Regions from separate parts of the Listeria sp. MAN/IMW/UF464 genome, predicted to be linked through region 1. Evidence: a T-box and tRNA genes for the amino acid it is inferred to sense, from the RefSeq annotation. Region 1 holds a T-box; the other holds one or more tRNA genes.

Region 1 (14,228 bases):
TTTTTGGTGGGGTTCCGCATGCAGAACGTCGGCGTGCACTGATTTATCCTGATTATTATACCCCAACAGAAGCTGATTTTGAGGTGGCTTTGTTTCATATTCGCTATCCGGTGAAATTCACGACACTCACGCATCAAAAAATTCTTGGCACATTAATGTCGCTTGGAATGAAACGCGATGTTTTTGGTGATATTTTAAATAATGGTAGTGAATGGCAGTTATTAGTAGAAAGTACGATGAAGGATTATTTAACATTACAGCTTGAAAAAATCGGTAAAGTGAATGTGATGTTAGAAGAAACTGACTTGGCAAATGCTGTCTACGCGCCAGTCGTTTGGGAAGAAATGGGTCTAACTGTTTCTAGTATGCGACTCGATGTTATTATTAGTAATGCGCACCATATCTCTAGGCAGAAGGCAAAACAATTAGTCACCGCGGGCCTTGTAAAAGTAAACTGGAAAACAGTGGAAAATCCGGATTTTGAATGTGAGGAAGAAGACGTATTATCAGCTCGTGGATACGGAAGAGTGAAGGTATTATCGACTGGTGGTAGGACGAAAAAAGATAAAATTCGAATTGAAATTGGTTATTTAAAATAAAAAACGAAAGCAGCTATTGCTTTCGTTTCATATGTAGTACCTAGTGTCATATGTTGTCAAATGGTTTTATGTTATGTTATTATATATATGAAAAGAGAGCCATGCGTGAACATGACCCTCCAGTGCAAGCCCAATTAAGGTGGCCACTAGCTAAATAGTTATAAGATAACCACTAACTTCGCCAAAAGTTTACAAGTGGTTATTTTTTTTGTTATTTTGACTGTTTAATAGCAACACCAGGGTCGCAAAAGCAACTGCAAAAGACAGTGCTTCATAAACGGTCATGGGTTATCCTTTCCAGGCAAACCTAACAAAAATATTCATAGGCATCACCCTTTCTTGTTGAAAGAGCTAGCCACCACCATAAACTTGCTTACCTATCATATTATAGCATGTAGAAATAGTTAGTAAAAGTACAATCGCAAAAAGGGTATTAGTGGAATTTGAGTTTATGTGAATAATAGAATATGATTATTTTATATTTAAAAAGGGAGATTTTGAATGAAAATACTAACTAAAAATGATAACTTCAAAACAACATAAGTTACTTTTGCTAATCTACAAAATTTATTTAATTTGAGTCTTACTTTTGTTGAGAAAAACTGTTTTATAAGATTAAAATAATGTGAAAAGTAGGTATACCAAAAATATACACAAAACCGTCACTGTAAATGCACGTTTTCGATATATAATTAGGGTGGATATTCAAAGCTTTTAAATATCATGGAGCTGAAACGAAAGCAGCCACTGCTTTCGTTTTTTTATTAGCTTAATTGGAGCATTCTTTCTAATGCTTTTAACGCAAATTTGGTTGTATGTTCATCCACTTTGATTTGATTTTTTTGTTCGCCGTTTTGAATAGCCTCGAGTGTCCAAAGTAAATGAGGTAAGTCGATTCGGTTCATTGTCATACACGGACACATAAAAGGGTTGAGTGAGACGATTTTTTTATCGGGATTTTCTTGAATAATGCGACCAACCAAATTGGCTTCTGTGCCGACCGCCCATTCGGTGCCAGGTGCTGCGTTACTTATTTCTGTTACAATTTTTTTCGTTGATCCAGAGTCATCTGCTAGTGAAACGACTTCATGCGTACATTCAGGATGAACAATAATTCGCATGTTAGGATGATTTTTACGAATGTTTTCGATATTTTTAACTGTAAAATGTTGGTGGACGGAGCAGTAGCCTTTCCATAAAATTACTTTACAATCATCTAGGTTACCGTCATATTCCAGTTCGTTTTTTATCGGATTCCAAATGGCCATATGTTCTAACGGAATGCCTAGTTCAAAAGCTGTATTCCGACCTAGATGCTGGTCTGGAAGAAAGAAAATCCGCTCTTTTTGCTGAAGTGCCCATGAGACAATCTTGGTTGCATTACTGGATGTCACTGTTGTACCGCCGTGCTCGCCGACGAAAGATTTAATCGCAGCCGTGGAATTAATATAAGTAACTGGCAAAATAGTATCACCAAACAGATGTTGTAGTTTGGGCCAAGCGTTGGTTAATTGGTGAATATCCGCCATATCCGCCATCGAACAACCAGCGCGCATATCCGGTAACGTCACAATTTGCTCATTTGTCGTAAGCATATCTGCTGTTTCAGCCATAAAATGAACACCACAAAAAACGATATGTTTTGCTTTTTTATTATTTGCAGCAATTTGTGCTAACTGTAAAGAGTCGCCAATTGCATCTGCAAAAGGAACGACTTCATCTTTTTGATAATGGTGGCAAGGAATAAAAAGATCTTCGCCGAGTTGTGCTTTGATTTCCGTGACACGAGCTATCATTTCTTGCGAGGTCATATGTTTATATCGAGCCGGCATCGTATCTTGTTCCACTGTTTCAAGTAAATTCATGCTTTTATACCTCCTTTACTATTAAAACTAATATCAAGAGCGCGAACTGAATGCGTTAGTGATCCTAAAGAAATATAATTCGCACCAGAGCCTTTATAATGATTAATATTATCTAAAGTGATATTGCCGGAAATCTCCGTAGTAATGTGGTCTGGCACTAGTTTAACAAGTTGTTTGATTTCTTCTGGTGTGCGGTTATCAAACATAATGATGTCTGCACCAGCTTGAACGGCTTCTTTTACTTGTGGGGCAGTTTCTGTTTCGACTTCGATTTTTACCATATGTCCTAGTTTTTCACGAACAGTAGAAACAGCTTCGGTTATACCACCAGAGAAGGCGATATGGTTATCTTTTAGCATGACTCCATCGTACAGACCATTTCGGTGGTTAAAGCCGCCACCGCTCTGTACGGCGTATTTATCGAAGGCACGGAGACCGGGGGCTGTTTTTCTTGTATCACAAATTCGAATAGTCGAATCGTCTAACTGTTTTACGGCAATATGGGTTTGGGTAGCAATACCGCTCATTCGTTGCATTAAATTTAAAATAACACGCTCACCGGAAAGTAAAGTGCGAACAGGGGCCGAGACAGTCGCGATAATGTCTCCTTTTTTAATTGTGTCACCATCTTTTTTTACGGCTTCAAAATGCACGTTTCCACCAAGGATTTCATATACTTTGGGCGGGATAGCGATGCCACAAAGAATACCTGTTTCCTTCGCAATAAAAACGCCTTCTCCCATTGTTTCACTGGAGAAAATACTATCTGAGCTTAAATCATGCTGACCAATATCTTCTAATAAAAATGCTTGAATTGCTTGATTCATAAGTATTGAGTTCATTTCGTTACTCCTTTTAAAATTCTATGTGCGCCAAGGCTTTCAGTTCGTTTTAAGGCGCTTTCGGCAATTAATTTTGAGGTAATAATCATATGACTTATTTCAGCTGTTTCTCTCGTATGGTTAGCATAATCAAATGTTTCTAACCAATGGAGAAATTCAGTGATTTTCTCAGGTTTTCGTGTAATTCCTAATGTTTCCCAAATTTTTTCTTGGAGTATATGTTTTTCAGGTAAATGGGGCGTTGTTGTTTGATAAGTGGGGGGATTCTCTGGAGCTATTATTCGGTTGGTTTTTTGCGTGTGGATATATTCCGCTACTTTTTCACCAAAAACAAGTGTTTCAAGAAGGGAGTTGCTGGCGAGACGGTTGGCGCCGTGTACACCTGCATTTGCCACTTCACCAATGGCGTAAAGATGAGGGATATTCGTTTTGCCGTTCAAATCCGTTCGAACACCACCCATTAAAAAATGTGCACCTGGATGAACTGGAATTCGTTTTGTTTCGCGAAATGGTACTTGATGTTCGTCTAAGCTGGTTGTAATTGCAGGAAATCGCTTCTCAAAATGAGCCACCTTAGTAATATCAAGAAACACTTGGTTACCACGCTCAATTTCTTCAAAAAGTGTGGCTGCAACGACATCACGTGGAGCAAGATCTGCCAGTGGATGCACGGTTTCCATAATAGCAGAACCATCCGCGCGAATAAGTGTAGCTCCTTCGCCGCGGACTGCCTCAGAAATTAAGCCATGACAACGCCCGTTTAGAAAAAGTAAGGTTGGGTGGAACTGAATAAATTCCATGTCGGATAGTGTCGCACCAGCTCGGTAAGCAAGAGCCAAGCCGTCTCCAGAAATAGTTGCAGCATTAGTGGTTACAGGAAAAAGTTGTCCAAGTCCGCCACTCGCTAAAATAATATGTTCGCCGTAATAAGTATGTAGCTCGTTTTCTTTATCTAAACAGTGAACCCCAATTGCTCTACCGTCATGTTTAATAATCTCTATAGCCATTTTTTGCTCTTGCCAGTTAACCTTTGTCAATTTTTCTTGCAAAAATGTAGTAAGGAATTTGCCGGTTTGATCTCCTCCTGAATGCAAAATACGAGGCAGTTGGTGCGCACCTTCTAATCCAAGCGAAAGTTCGCCATCTTTTTCGTCAAAAGTCATTCCTTCATTTATTAATTTTTGGATCACAATCGGGCCACAAGTCACAAGTTGGTTTACAGCGCGAACTTTATTATGAAAACAGCCAGCTTGAAAGGTATCGCTAAAATGTTTTTTTGGTGTATCGCTTTTTGATATAGCCGCGGCGACACCACCTTGAGCGAGCATCGAGTTACTTTCTTCTTTATGAGATTTTGTGATTATTGTCACATCATAGTCCTGCATTAATCTGAGGGCAGCAGTGCAACCTGCGATACCGCTCCCAATGATAATAACTCGTTCTTTTGTCATCATTTCCACCTCTTGCATAGTAGGTTCGATTAATTGTATACTTCTTAATGAATATACAGTTGTCTTGTCATCTATAATCACACAAAATCAAACTAAATTCAAGTATAAAATTTTAAGGGAGAGATAAAGAGATGATTTACTTTGACCATGCAGCAACTACGAAAATGAGTGAAACATCCTTACAAGTTTTTATGGATGCCTCGCGAGAATTCTTCGCTAATTCGGAAAGTTTGCACGATGCCGGGACGAAATCAGCAGCCCTTTTAGAAAAATGTCGGGAAAGCTTTGCTGAGTTATTACAAGTTCCAAACCGCGGGATTTTATTTACGAGTGGTGGAACAGAGAGTAATCAAATCGCCATCCAAACGCTACTCCATACAACTGATAAGAAAGAAGTGCTCGTAAGTCCGCTGGAACACGCTTCTGTTTGGCAGCAACTAATGGCACTCGAACAAGCGGGGAAGTGTCGTATGAAAGCATTACCAGTTGATTCGTTTGGGCAAGTAAATCCAGCTACTTTAGAAAAAATGATTTCTACTGAGACGGGGCTTATTATTATTCAACATGTTAATTCGGAAATCGGAACCATTCAACCAATCGCCGAACTAGCTCACATTGCTAAAAAAGCAGGTGTCTTTTTTCATACCGATATTGTTCAATCTTTTGGAAAACTTGATTTAGATTTAAGTGATGTCACTAGTTTTAGTATTTCATCGCATAAAATTTATGGGCCAAAAGGGGCGGGAATACTTTTTATGAAACCAGATTCTCCTTTGCAGGCAGTTTTGCCAGATGTACATCATGAATTTGGCTTTAGACCGGGGACGGTAAATGTTCCAGCTATTGCTGCCTTTACAACTGCCGCCTATGATATAATGGAAAATAGAGAGCAAGAAGCGATTAGAGCTTTGAAACTAAAAGCTGCGATTTGCGACACATTAGAAACGCGGGTGAAAGTCGAAGGTGGAGCAAATACATCGCCGTTTATTTTAGGACTTACTTTGCCAAATATGCAAGGTCAGGAAGCTTTACTTGCTTTAAACGAAGCAGATATTCAAATCTCGACGACGAGCGCATGTAGTTTACGTGATTTAGCCCCGTCCAGAACATTAATCGCTACTGGAAAAACAACAGAAGAAGCAAACCGTTTTATCCGGCTATCTTTTGGAAAAGAAAATGAATTAAACGATAGTATTATTTTTAAAGAAGAAATCGATAAATTACTACGAAAAAGGTGATAAGATGAAAAAAATATTAGGTGATACGCGTAGGCAAATGATTTTAAAATGGCTGAAAGAAGCTGAGGCTCCAATTTCTGGAAATCAATTAGCACAGAAAACAAATGTTAGCCGCCAAGTGATTGTTCAAGATATTTCTTTGTTAAAAGCTGGCAATGAACCAATTATGGCTACTCCACAAGGTTATATTTATGCGAAAGAAACGAGTTATACAGGTGAAAGACGCGTTATCGCTGTAAAACATACGAAAGAACAAGCTGCCGAGGAACTAAATATTTTGGTGGATCACGGTGTTTCCATTATTGATGTAATTGTGGATCATCCAATCTACGGCGAAATCACCGCTTCACTACATTTAAAAAGCCGTTTTGATGTAGAAAAATTTGTGCGGAAATTGCAAACAACAGGAGCAACGATGCTTTCTGGTTTAACGGACGGAACCCATTTACATACGATTGAAGCAGATACGAAAGAACAATTAGAGCAAGCGATTAAGGCGCTAGATAAAGCTGGATTTTTAATCTAACCATTTTTCAATATAAATTCTAGGAAAAAGCTAGTAACTATGGTAGAATGTATGTTAGGTATTTATAAACAATAGTCGTATGGAGGTGCTAGATATGCCATTATCGCCGCTGGATATACATAACAAAGAGTTTACCCGTGGTTTTAGAGGTTATGACGAAGACGAAGTAAATGACTTCCTCGATCAAATCATTAAAGATTATGAACAAGTTATCAAAGAGAAAAAGCGTATTGAGGACACTTTAAATAATAGTGAAGAACGTTTAGGTCATTTTACAAACATTGAAGAAACATTAAACAAATCATTAATCGTGGCACAAACAGCTGCCGAAGAAGTGAAAGCTTCCGCTGAAAAAGAAGCAAAACTTATTATCCGTGAAGCTGAAAAAAATGCAGACCGAATTTTAAGCGACTCACTTTCTAAAGCTCGTAAAATCGCGATTGAAATTGAAGACCTAAAACGCCAATCTAAAGTATTCCGCGAGCGTCTTCGTATGTTAGTAGAAGCGCAAATGGATTTAATTAAAAGTGAAGACTGGCAGCAAATGATGGCTTACGATGTAGATGCAACAGAACTAGCGTCTATTAAAGAAGTCGAAGCTGCTGAATCAGAAGAACGTTAAAAACGATTATAAGAGACAAGTAAATTTTTTAGATATAGGATACAAAGCGAGTTGGTGCAAGGTGTGAGACCAGCTATCCTCTAAAAAATCGAAATCACTCTTTAGTTCTAACCCGAAAAAGCAACTGCTTGAGTAAGTGTTAGCGCGAGCCGGCGTTATGGCATTAATGAAGTGGGCAAGCAATTAACATGCATGTCAACAAGGGTGGTACCGCGAATCTCGTCCCTTTTTTGGGAGAGATTTTTTTGTGTTTAAAAATAAAGTTTTAAAGGAGAAGAGAGTATGGAATATAAAGATACGTTATTAATGCCAAAAACAGATTTTCCAATGCGTGGAAATTTGCCAAACAAAGAACCTGAATGGCAAGCAAAATGGGAAGAAGAAAAGCTATATGAGAAAATTCAAGAAAAAAATGCTGGACGCAAGACGTATATTTTACATGATGGCCCTCCCTACGCAAACGGAGAGCTTCATATGGGGCATGCGTTAAATAAAACAATCAAAGATATTATCGTTCGTTATAAATCAATGGCTGGCTTCAGTTCCCCGTATGTTCCTGGTTGGGATACACACGGACTACCAATCGAGACAGCTATCGCCAAAAAAGGTGTTAAACGAAAAGAAATGTCGATCGCTGAATTCCGTAAACTGTGTGCCGAATATGCAATGACGCAAGTAGACGGCCAACGTACAGGTTTCAAACGCCTTGGAATTAACGGCGACTGGGAAAATCCTTACATCACTCTTTTACCAGAATACGAAGCAGAGCAAATCAAAGTATTCGGTGAAATGGCGAAAAAAGGTTACATTTACAAAGGTAAAAAACCTGTTTATTGGTCTCCTTCCAGTGAATCTGCGCTTGCGGAAGCAGAAATCGAATATCAAGATAAAACATCTGCGTCGATTTTCGTGGCTTTCAAAGTAACAGACGGAAAAGGTGTACTAGATGAAGGTACGAATATCGTTATCTGGACAACAACTCCTTGGACAATTCCTGCAAACATGGGTATTACTGTTAACCCTGATTTGGATTATGTAGTAATTGAATCCGCGGGTGAAAAATATGTTGTAGCAGAAGCACTTTTACCAAGCTTACGTGAAAAACTAGGCTTTGAGGATGCGACAGTTGTTAAAACGGTTCGTGGTTCTGAACTTGACCGCGTTGTAACTAAACATCCATTCTATGACCGTGACTCTTTAGTAATGAACGGCGAACATGCCACTGCTGAAGCCGGTACTGGTGCGGTTCATACGGCTCCTGGACACGGGGAAGATGACTTTTTAATCGGGAAAAAATACGATTTAGAAATTCTTGCTCCACTAGATGATCGTGGCGTATTCACAGAAGAAGCTCCAGGATTTGAAGGCGTATTTTACGATACAGCGAATAAAATGGTGACAGAAAAACTAGAAGAAGTGGGCGCATTACTAAAAATGGAATTCATCACTCACTCTTATCCACATGATTGGCGTACGAAAAAACCAGTTATTTTCCGTGCTACAGCGCAGTGGTTTGCTTCAATTGACGCATTCCGTGATGATTTACTCGCTGCTGTTAAAGGTGTTAACTGGACTCCTGCTTGGGGTGAAACACGTCTATTCAATATGGTTCGCGACCGCGGCGACTGGGTTATTTCTCGTCAACGTGCGTGGGGCGTTCCACTACCTATTTTCTATGCGGAAAACGGGGAAGCGATTATCACAGACGAAACAATCAACCATATTTCAGAACTGTTCCGTGAGCATGGTTCGAACGTTTGGTTTGAGCGTGATGTGAAAGACTTATTACCAGCTGGGTTTACACATCCAGGTAGCCCAAATGGCGAATTTACAAAAGAAACGGATATTATGGATGTTTGGTTTGATTCTGGTTCAAGTCATCAAGCCGTATTAAATGCTCGTCCAGAATTAAGTCGTCCGGCTGATTTGTACATGGAAGGCTCTGACCAATATCGTGGTTGGTTTAACTCATCTTTAACAACAGCTGTAGCGATCACTGGCGAAGCGCCTTATCGTAATGTGCTAAGTCATGGTTTTGCACTTGATGGTGAAGGTCGTAAAATGAGTAAATCACTTGGAAATACTTTACTTCCAGGCAAAGTAATTAAACAACTTGGTGCGGATATTGTTCGCCTTTGGGTTGCTTCTGTAGATTATCAAGCTGATGTTCGTGTTAGTGATGAAATCTTAAAACAAGTATCCGAAGTGTACCGTAAAATCCGTAACACAATGCGTTTCTTACTTGGAAATATCAATGACTTTAATCCAACTACTAACGGTGTTTCTTATGAAAACTTACGTGAAGTAGATAAATACATGCTGATTAAATTAAACGATTTAGTGAAAAATGTGAAGGATAGCTATGAAGCGTTTGAATTCTCTACTATTTACCACCAAATCAATAATTTCTGTACAGTAGAATTAAGCCAATTTTATATGGACTTTGCCAAAGATGTTGTTTACATTGAAGCAGCGGATAGTCATGATCGTCGCGCTATGCAAACGGTCTTTTATGAAGCAGTTGTTACTTTGACAAAACTACTTGCTCCAATTTTACCGCATACGACGGAAGAAGTTTGGAATAGCTTGATTGGTGAAGGCGCGGAAAGTATTCATTTACAAGATTTACCAGATGTAAAAGTATTAGCTGATAGTGAAGAAATTACTGCGAAATGGGACGCATTCATGCAAATCCGTGATAACGTCCAAAAAGCGCTAGAATTCGCTCGTAATGAAAAACTTATCGGTAAATCAATGCTTGCAAAAGTAACTCTATATGTAGACGGTGAAGCAAAAACATTGTTTGATTCATTAGAAGGCGATTTTGCACAACTATTCATCGTTTCTGATTTTGAACTAGTGGAAGGTTTAGAAAATGCACCAGAATCCGCATTTAAATCGAATCAAGTAGCTGTTCAAATTACTGTAGCAGAAGGCGAAACTTGTGAACGTTGCCGTGTAGTGAAAAAAGATGTAGGCGTAAATCCAAAACATCCAACACTTTGTGGCCGTTGTGCTGATATTGTTGTAAAACACTACGAAGCTTAATGCTCGCTTGGGGAAAATCCTAGTAGTTTAAAAAGGAGGTTCCCCAAGCTTTTTTAATTTAAGATGTGGTATTATAGACGTAATTCCAAATAAAGGAGGTTGCTTGAAGGAATGGCAACAATTCACTTTACAAAAGTACATGGTTCGCAAAACGATTTTTTCTTAGTTGATGAAGAAGAAAATCAAATCATGGATTGGTCGGATGCGAAACGTGCTGATTTTGCAATAAAGCTTTGTGATAGAGAGCATTCGCTTGGTGGGGCAGATGGTATTTTATATGTCACAAAAAGTAATGAAGCTGGACCAATTGGCCAAATGCGCGTCGTTAATTCGGATGGATCAATTGCGTCGATGTGCGGGAATGGCCTAAGAACGGTAGCTCGTTATTTACTTGAAAAGCACGCATTAACAGAAGCAAAAGTCGAAACAATGAAAGCGGTACTGGATGTCAAAAAAGCAACTTCACTTGGTTTTGATATACCAACGTACCAAGTTGAAATTTCTCCAGTTAAATTTAATGCAGAAAGTTTACCAATGAATGTCGGTGTGGAAAAATTATTTAATCAAGTCGTTCCTGAACTAGATTCGGAACTAGCTTTTTCTGCTGTGTCTGTTCCAAATCCACACTTGATTACGTTTGTGGACCAAACTGTGTTAGATTCGGATAAACAAGAAACTTTAGCGAGTTATTTAAACAGCGAAAATCCTTATTTTCCAGATGGTGTCAATGTTAGTTTTGTGAAACGTTTAAGCGATGATGCGATTTATGTGCGGACATTTGAACGCGGTGTAGGTTTTACGAATGCATGCGGGACAGCGATGTCAGCTTGTAGTTTAATTAAAAAAATGTTAGATAAAGATACTTTTGAAACACCACTTAATGTTTATAATGATGGCGGCCGAGTACAAGTGACTGCCAAAAAAGACGAAGCTGGTGAAATTTCGCTACAATTAATTGGTAATGCAACGTTTGTTAGCACGGGGTCAGTTAGCTACGAAAGCGACACTGTTACTGAACTTACAAATGAAGCGACACCAGAACAAGCGCAGTATCAAGAGCTTGTAAAAGAAGTAAAGCAATTTTTAAAAACAACCGAATGAAAAGGAGTTAACCATGAATACAAATCGAAAAAAAGCGACACCGTTATTCGTTATTGGCGGATTTTGTCTGATTTTATTTATTACAATCGCCTCAGCTATTGCGACAGAAAGTAACTGGGTAGCACGTTTTGATCTAAGCTGGATTGAAAAGATTCGCGGCGGGATTCAACCTGATAAAACAGCTATCGTTAAACTAGTGACCAATTTAGGTAGTGCAGAAACAACTATTATTTTAACTATTGTTGTTGTTCTTATCCTATTCTTTTTACGAAAATTTGTTGTTGGACTATGGTTTGGAGGAACGATGCTTGCTTGTGGTGTTGTCCTTAATCTAGTCTTGAAAACATTAGTTGCTCGTACACGTCCAGATAGCGTTAACTGGTTAATAGATGAGTCAGGTTTTAGTTTTCCTAGTGGACATGCGACTGCTACGGCGGTTTTCTATGGACTTGCAGCGATGTTCTTAATTTTCACAGTGCCAAAAATGTGGCAAAAAATCGTTATCGGAATTATCGGCTATGGATTTATCTTGTTTGTAATGTATACACGTGTTTATTTAGGCGTGCATTTCCCAACAGATGTACTGGGCGGATTTTTACTTGGTACGGCTTCTGTACTCATTTCTTTAGGCGTTTATTTCTTAGTGCGTAAACCGTTACATAATTTACTTGTGAAATGGCGTATTAAAGATAAAAGTATTGTCGATTAATAGAAAACCTTGTTATAAGAATTGACTTATAGCAGGGTTTTTTAGTTAATAAACTGAATACTCTATTTTGTAACCGTGCGACTTTTTCACTTGATTTATTTGTCCGTTGGCGTTAATATATAAGTGTTGCAGGAAGTATATTTATGTATTAGCAAGGATATTGATGTAAATGAGTATCTTTGCTAATATGTGAATTTTGTAATTGAAAAAATGATTAGCTTGTTGTTAACATCTTTTTCGTTAGTAAAAGAAACATATTAAGAAAATTTTTGGAGGTTTGTGAAATATGCAAACAGGTACAGTTAAATGGTTTAATAGTGAAAAAGGTTTCGGTTTCATCGAAGTAGAAGGCGGAGATGATGTATTCGTACACTTCAGCGCTATCGAAGGTGAAGGATTCAAAACTTTAGACGAAGGTCAAAGCGTTGAATTTGAAATCGTTGAAGGTCAACGTGGCCCACAAGCAGAAAAAGTTACTAAACTTTAATCTGATCACGTTAAACTAATAAAACACGCAGCGGACTTCTTAGGGAGAAGCCTTGCTGCGTGTTTTTTTATTTTAGATAAATTCGGTAAGTTTTAATTTCAAACGGAGTAATGGCAAATGTTGTGGTTTCAAGTGTTGTTTCGTTTTCCTCCAGTAAGTTACATTCTGTGATGGAAGTAATAGCATAATCGCTAGTTAGCGTCACTTCGCCGTGTGTGCCTGCGAATTCATGCAGCCGGATGATAAGACCATTACCGTCCTCAGCTTGTTTGACGCTATCAATCATCACATAAGGATTAGTAACTTGGAAAAGCGAGAATGGTTCAATTTCTCCGTTAGATGTGAAAATCGGGTTGTTTAATTCCCAAGCAGTTTGGACTGTTTCTCCGTCTAAGAAATCTCCTTGATGTGGAAAAAGTGAATACGTGAACTGGTGAAGACCTAAATCTGCTTCTGGGTCAGGATATCCAGCTGCTTTGAGTAAGGTTAGTCGAATCGTCGAGTCTTTAATATCATAGCCGTATTTGGAATCATTTAGCAAACTAACCCCGTAATTTTTCTCGGAAAGATCGGCCCACTGATGTCCAACTGTTTCAAAACGAGCATAATCCCAGCTTGTGTTCCAGTGTGTCGGTCGTTTTACATTACCAAATTGAATATCATAACTAGCTTCACTGGCATGAACGGAAACAGGGAAAGCGACTTTCAGCAACTGGTTACGGTCACGCCAATCCACTTCTGTTTCAAATCTGATTTCAGGGCTCTCATGGTAAAAATGAATCCACTGCGTAATTTGTGATTTCTCTGAGTGAAGCACCTGTTTGATAGTGAGTTCAAGTGGTCCATTATTGATTACTTCAAAAGAGTCTAAAGCGGTAATTTCCTTTTGTTTTTCTTGGTAAAATAGATCAATATCCCAAGCATCATGCCACATCGGCTTATCTTCAAATAATTGAAATACATTCCCCCTCGCGTTTTCTGCTAATACTTGGCGGTTATTTTTTTTGTCAAAAATGGATGTAAATTGGCCGTTTTCGTTCCAAGCTATTTGATAATAGGGTGTTTCTAATTGCTTGTCTTTGTAAGTGAAAGGCGATTTTGTTAGCTCACTTGTTGTTTCTTTAACGGAAATACTTGTGGCACCGAGCGCTGGCAAGTGATGGTGCTGGATGAGCCACGCGCCATTTGCTAATTTTTGTGCAGGGAGTGGCTTATTTTTTTGATCATAAAAGGCTAAGTTGCTAGCAGGATTATCGGCTTTGATTTCGATATAGCGTGGACGATTCCAAGTGGAACTATTCCATAGCGTTATTTTTTCAGAAGCCTGCTGGGTTAGTTTTTCCAGTTGTTTAGAGATAATCGTATTGTTTTCGGTGAGTGCTTCAGTGTACTCAATTAGCGCATCATCATATACTTCTTTGATGGAAGAGCCAGGAATAATATCGTGAAATTGATTTCGAAGTAATATCTGCCAAATGTTCGCTAATTTTTCGGTCGGATAAGTAGTTCCTTCTTTTAAGTTCGCTAAAACAGAAAGCCATTCGCTATTTCTTAAACCAAGCTCGATTTTACGGTTCATTTTTTTCGTGAAGGCTTGGCTGGTATAAGTTCCGCGGTGGTATTCAAAGTAAAGTTCCCCGTTCCAAGTGTGGACATATTGATCAGTGCTCTGAATCGTTTCATGTAAATCATCGAAATAATCGGTAGCGCTTTTTGGTTTTACTTCAGGGATTCCTGGCA
Region 2 (4,765 bases), on a different contig from region 1:
TGTTGAAAGATTGCTCTCTCAAAACTAGAGAAGAAAGGGTTCAGTTAGGTAACTTCGTTTCATTTTTTGGTTAAGTCCTCGATCGATTAGTATTTGTCCGCTCCATGTATCGCTACACTTCCACTCCAAACCTATCTACCTGATCATCTTTCAGGGATCTTACTTTCCGAAGAAATGGGAAATCTCATCTTGAGGGGGGCTTCACGCTTAGATGCTTTCAGCGTTTATCCCTGCCACACATAGCTACCCAGCGATGCTCCTGGCGGAACAACTGGTACACCAGCGGTGTGTCCATCCCGGTCCTCTCGTACTAAGGACAGCTCCTCTCAAATTTCCTGCGCCCGCGACGGATAGGGACCGAACTGTCTCACGACGTTCTGAACCCAGCTCGCGTGCCGCTTTAATGGGCGAACAGCCCAACCCTTGGGACCGACTACAGCCCCAGGATGCGACGAGCCGACATCGAGGTGCCAAACCTCCCCGTCGATGTGGACTCTTGGGGGAGATAAGCCTGTTATCCCCGGGGTAGCTTTTATCCGTTGAGCGATGGCCCTTCCATGCGGAACCACCGGATCACTAAGCCCGACTTTCGTCCCTGCTCGACTTGTCAGTCTCGCAGTCAAGCTCCCTTGTGCCTTTACACTCTGCGAATGATTTCCATCCATTCTGAGGGAACCTTTGGGCGCCTCCGTTACTCTTTAGGAGGCGACCGCCCCAGTCAAACTGCCCACCTGACACTGTCTCCCCACGCGCTTAGCGTGGCGGGTTAGAATGGTCATACAGCCAGGGTAGTATCCCACCATTGCCTCCTCGTATGCTAGCGCACACGTCTCTTCGGCTCCTACCTATCCTGTACAAGCGGTACAAACATTCCATATCAGGTTGCAGTAAAGCTCCACGGGGTCTTTCCGTCCTGTCGCGGGTAACCTGCATCTTCACAGGTACTATAATTTCACCGAGTCTCTCGTTGAGACAGTGCCCAGATCGTTGCGCCTTTCGTGCGGGTCGGAACTTACCCGACAAGGAATTTCGCTACCTTAGGACCGTTATAGTTACGGCCGCCGTTTACTGGGGCTTCAATTCGTACCTTCGCCGAAGCTAAGCACTCCTCTTAACCTTCCAGCACCGGGCAGGCGTCAGCCCCTATACGTCACCTTACGGTTTTGCAGAGACCTGTGTTTTTGCTAAACAGTCGCCTGGGCCTATTCACTGCGGCTCTCTCGGGCTTGCACCCTAATAGAGCACCCCTTCTCCCGAAGTTACGGGGTCATTTTGCCGAGTTCCTTAACGAGAGTTCTCTCGCTCACCTTAGGATTCTCTCCTCATCTACCTGTGTCGGTTTGCGGTACGGGCAGTACTACTCTTCCTAGAGGCTTTTCTTGACAGCGTGAAATCAGGAACTTCCGTACTTAATTTCCTTCCCCATCACAGCTCATGCTTCGCAAGAAGCGGATTTGCCTACTTCTCACACTCACTGCTTGGACGCACATTTCCATTCGTGCGATTCCCTATCCTTCTGTGTCACCCCATCGGTTAAACAATTAGCACTGGTACAGGAATCTCTACCTGTTGTCCATCGCCTACGCCTATCGGCCTCGGCTTAGGTCCCGACTAACCCTGAGCGGACGAGCCTTCCTCAGGAAACCTTAGATATTCGGTGGAAGGGATTCTCACCCTTCTTTCGCTACTCATACCGGCATTCTCACTTCTAAGCGCTCCACCAGTCCTTCCGGTCTGACTTCACCGCCCTTAGAACGCTCTCCTACCACGAACCTCCGAAGAGGTTCATCCACAGTTTCGGTAATATGTTTAGCCCCGGTACATTTTCGGCGCGGGGTCACTCGACCAGTGAGCTATTACGCACTCTTTCAATGGTGGCTGCTTCTAAGCCAACATCCTGGTTGTCTAAGCAACCCCACATCCTTTTCCACTTAACATATATTTGGGGACCTTAACTGGTGGTCTGGGCTGTTTCCCTTTCGACTACGGATCTTATCACTCGCAGTCTGACTCCCGAGTATAAGTACATGGCATTCGGAGTTTATCTGAATTCGGTAACCCGAGAAGGGCCCCTAGTCCAAACAGTGCTCTACCTCCATGACTCTTTACCTCGAGGCTAGCCCTAAAGCTATTTCGGAGAGAACCAGCTATCTCCAAGTTCGATTGGAATTTCTCCGCTACCCACACCTCATCCCCGCACTTTTCAACGTGCGTGGGTTCGGACCTCCAGTAAGTATTACCTTACCTTCATCCTGGACATGGGTAGATCACCTGGTTTCGGGTCTACGACCTGTTACTTATGCGCCCTATTCAGACTCGCTTTCGCTACGGCTCCGCTTTTTCCGCTTAACCTTGCAACAAATCGTAACTCGCCGGTTCATTCTACAAAAGGCACGCTATCACCCATTAACGGGCTCTAACTACTTGTAGGCACACGGTTTCAGGAACTGTTTCACTCCCCTTCCGGGGTGCTTTTCACCTTTCCCTCACGGTACTGGTTCACTATCGGTCACTAGGGAGTATTTAGCCTTGGGAGATGGTCCTCCCGGATTCCGACGGAATTTCACGTGTTCCGCCGTACTCAGGATCCACTCTGGAGGGAAAGCCATTTCAACTACCGGGCTGTTACCGTCTTTGGCGGGCCTTTCCAGACCGCTTCATTTATAACTTTCTTTTGTAACTCCGTATAGAGTGTCCTACAACCCCAAGAAGCAAGCTTCTTGGTTTGGGCTCTTTCCGTTTCGCTCGCCGCTACTCAGGAAATCGATTTTTCTTTCTCTTCCTCCAGGTACTTAGATGTTTCAGTTCCCTGGGTCTGCCTTCCTCACGCTATGTATTCACGTAAGGATACTATCCGACTAAAGATAGTGGGTTCCCCCATTCGGAAATCTCTGGATCAACGCTTACGTACAGCTCCCCAAAGCATATCGGTGTTAGTCCCGTCCTTCTTCGGCTCCTAGTGCCAAGGCATCCACCGTGCGCCCTTTCTAACTTAACCAATTTACTTCTACGAAGTAAAGGTTGTTTTTCTGATGTTCCGTATCAGCGATGATACTTCCTATCAGATGAAAGATTCACTTTCAGATGATTCTCGGTTACTTGTGTCATAAATAATAAATTATCTATGCTAACTTTACTAACTTTCTTATCTAGTTTTCAAAGAACAATTTTGGTGGAGCCTAGCGGGATCGAACCGCTGACCTCCTGCGTGCAAAGCAGGCGCTCTCCCAGCTGAGCTAAGGCCCCTAAAAGGAATTAAATTGGATGTTTTCTTCGTGTCAGAAAGAAAAAGTGGGCCTAAATGGACTCGAACCATCGACCTCACGCTTATCAGGCGTGCGCTCTAACCAGCTGAGCTATAGGCCCGTCAAAAATGTAGTGGCGCTATGCTCCAAGCATGTTGCCTTGCGTACTTTATCTGACATACAAGAGAGTGACCTCTCAAAACTGAACAAATAGAGAAGAACGAAAACTCACAGGTTTCCTTTTCCTTAGAAAGGAGGTGATCCAGCCGCACCTTCCGATACGGCTACCTTGTTACGACTTCACCCCAATTATCTGTCCCACCTTCGGCGGCTGGCTCCATAAAGGTTACCCTACCGACTTCGGGTGTTACAAACTCTCGTGGTGTGACGGGCGGTGTGTACAAGGCCCGGGAACGTATTCACCGTGGCATGCTGATCCACGATTACTAGCGATTCCGGCTTCATGTAGGCGAGTTGCAGCCTACAATCCGAACTGAGAATGGTTTTATGGGATTGGCTCCACCTCGCGGCTTCGCGACCCTTTGTACCATCCATTGTAGCACGTGTGTAGCCCAGGTCATAAGGGGCATGATGATTTGACGTCATCCCCACCTTCCTCCGGCTTGCACCGGCAGTCACTTTAGAGTGCCCAACTAAATGCTGGCAACTAAAATCAAGGGTTGCGCTCGTTGCGGGACTTAACCCAACATCTCACGACACGAGCTGACGACAACCATGCACCACCTGTCACTTTGTCCCCGAAGGGAAAGCTCTGTCTCCAGAGTGGTCAAAGGATGTCAAGACCTGGTAAGGTTCTTCGCGTTGCTTCGAATTAAACCACATGCTCCACCGCTTGTGCGGGCCCCCGTCAATTCCTTTGAGTTTCAACCTTGCGGTCGTACTCCCCAGGCGGAGTGCTTAATGCGTTAGCTGCAGCACTAAGGGGCGGAAACCCCCTAACACTTAGCACTCATCGTTTACGGCGTGGACTACCAGGGTATCTAATCCTGTTTGCTCCCCACGCTTTCGCGCCTCAGCGTCAGTTACAGACCAGAGAGTCGCCTTCGCCACTGGTGTTCCTCCACATATCTACGCATTTCACCGCTACACGTGGAATTCCACTCTCCTCTTCTGCACTCCAGTCTTCCAGTTTCCAATGACCCTCCCCGGTTAAGCCGGGGGCTTTCACATCAGACTTAAAAGACCGCCTGCGCGCGCTTTACGCCCAATAAATCCGGACAACGCTTGCCACCTACGTATTACCGCGGCTGCTGGCACGTAGTTAGCCGTGGCTTTCTGGTTAGATACCGTCAAGGGACAAGCAGTTACTCTTATCCTTGTTCTTCTCTAACAACAGTACTTTACGATCCGAAAACCTTCTTCATACACGCGGCGTTGCTCCGTCAGACTTTCGTCCATTGCGGAAGATTCCCTACTGCTGCCTCCCGTAGGAGTCTGGGCCGTGTCTCAGTCCCAGTGTGGCCGATCACCCTCTCAGGTCGGCTATGCATCGTTGCCTT

What was found. A T-box is a leader RNA that pairs with one kind of tRNA and senses whether it is charged. The one in region 1 lies ahead of ileS (isoleucine--tRNA ligase), so its partner is inferred to be a tRNA-Ile.
Region 2: it encodes a tRNA-Ile, which carries the amino acid that the T-box ahead of ileS (isoleucine--tRNA ligase) is inferred to sense. The anticodon was not compared.

The regions. Positions count from the first base shown of each region.
Region 1 covers NZ_JBZWZP010000002.1:286,256-300,483, forward strand. Annotated here, with positions in the region: gene AC4PG0_RS08675 (YlmH family RNA-binding protein) at 1-599, shown strand, start outside; gene nadA (quinolinate synthase NadA) at 1,364-2,464, opposite strand; gene nadC (carboxylating nicotinate-nucleotide diphosphorylase) at 2,461-3,306, opposite strand; gene nadB (L-aspartate oxidase) at 3,303-4,757, opposite strand; gene AC4PG0_RS08695 (IscS subfamily cysteine desulfurase) at 4,889-5,995, shown strand; gene AC4PG0_RS08700 (transcription repressor NadR) at 6,000-6,521, shown strand; gene divIVA (septum site-determining protein DivIVA) at 6,616-7,143, shown strand; T-box leader at 7,140-7,373, shown strand; gene ileS (isoleucine--tRNA ligase) at 7,426-10,191, shown strand; gene dapF (diaminopimelate epimerase) at 10,303-11,292, shown strand; gene AC4PG0_RS08720 (phosphatase PAP2 family protein) at 11,306-12,001, shown strand; gene cspB (cold-shock protein CspB) at 12,288-12,488, shown strand; gene AC4PG0_RS08730 (alpha-mannosidase) at 12,556-14,228, opposite strand, start outside.
Region 2 covers NZ_JBZWZP010000006.1:424-5,188, reverse strand. Annotated here, with positions in the region: rRNA gene AC4PG0_RS14240 (23S ribosomal RNA) at 67-2,998, opposite strand; tRNA gene AC4PG0_RS14235 (tRNA-Ala) at 3,171-3,246, opposite strand; tRNA gene AC4PG0_RS14230 (tRNA-Ile) at 3,293-3,366, opposite strand; rRNA gene AC4PG0_RS14225 (16S ribosomal RNA) at 3,496-4,765, opposite strand, start outside.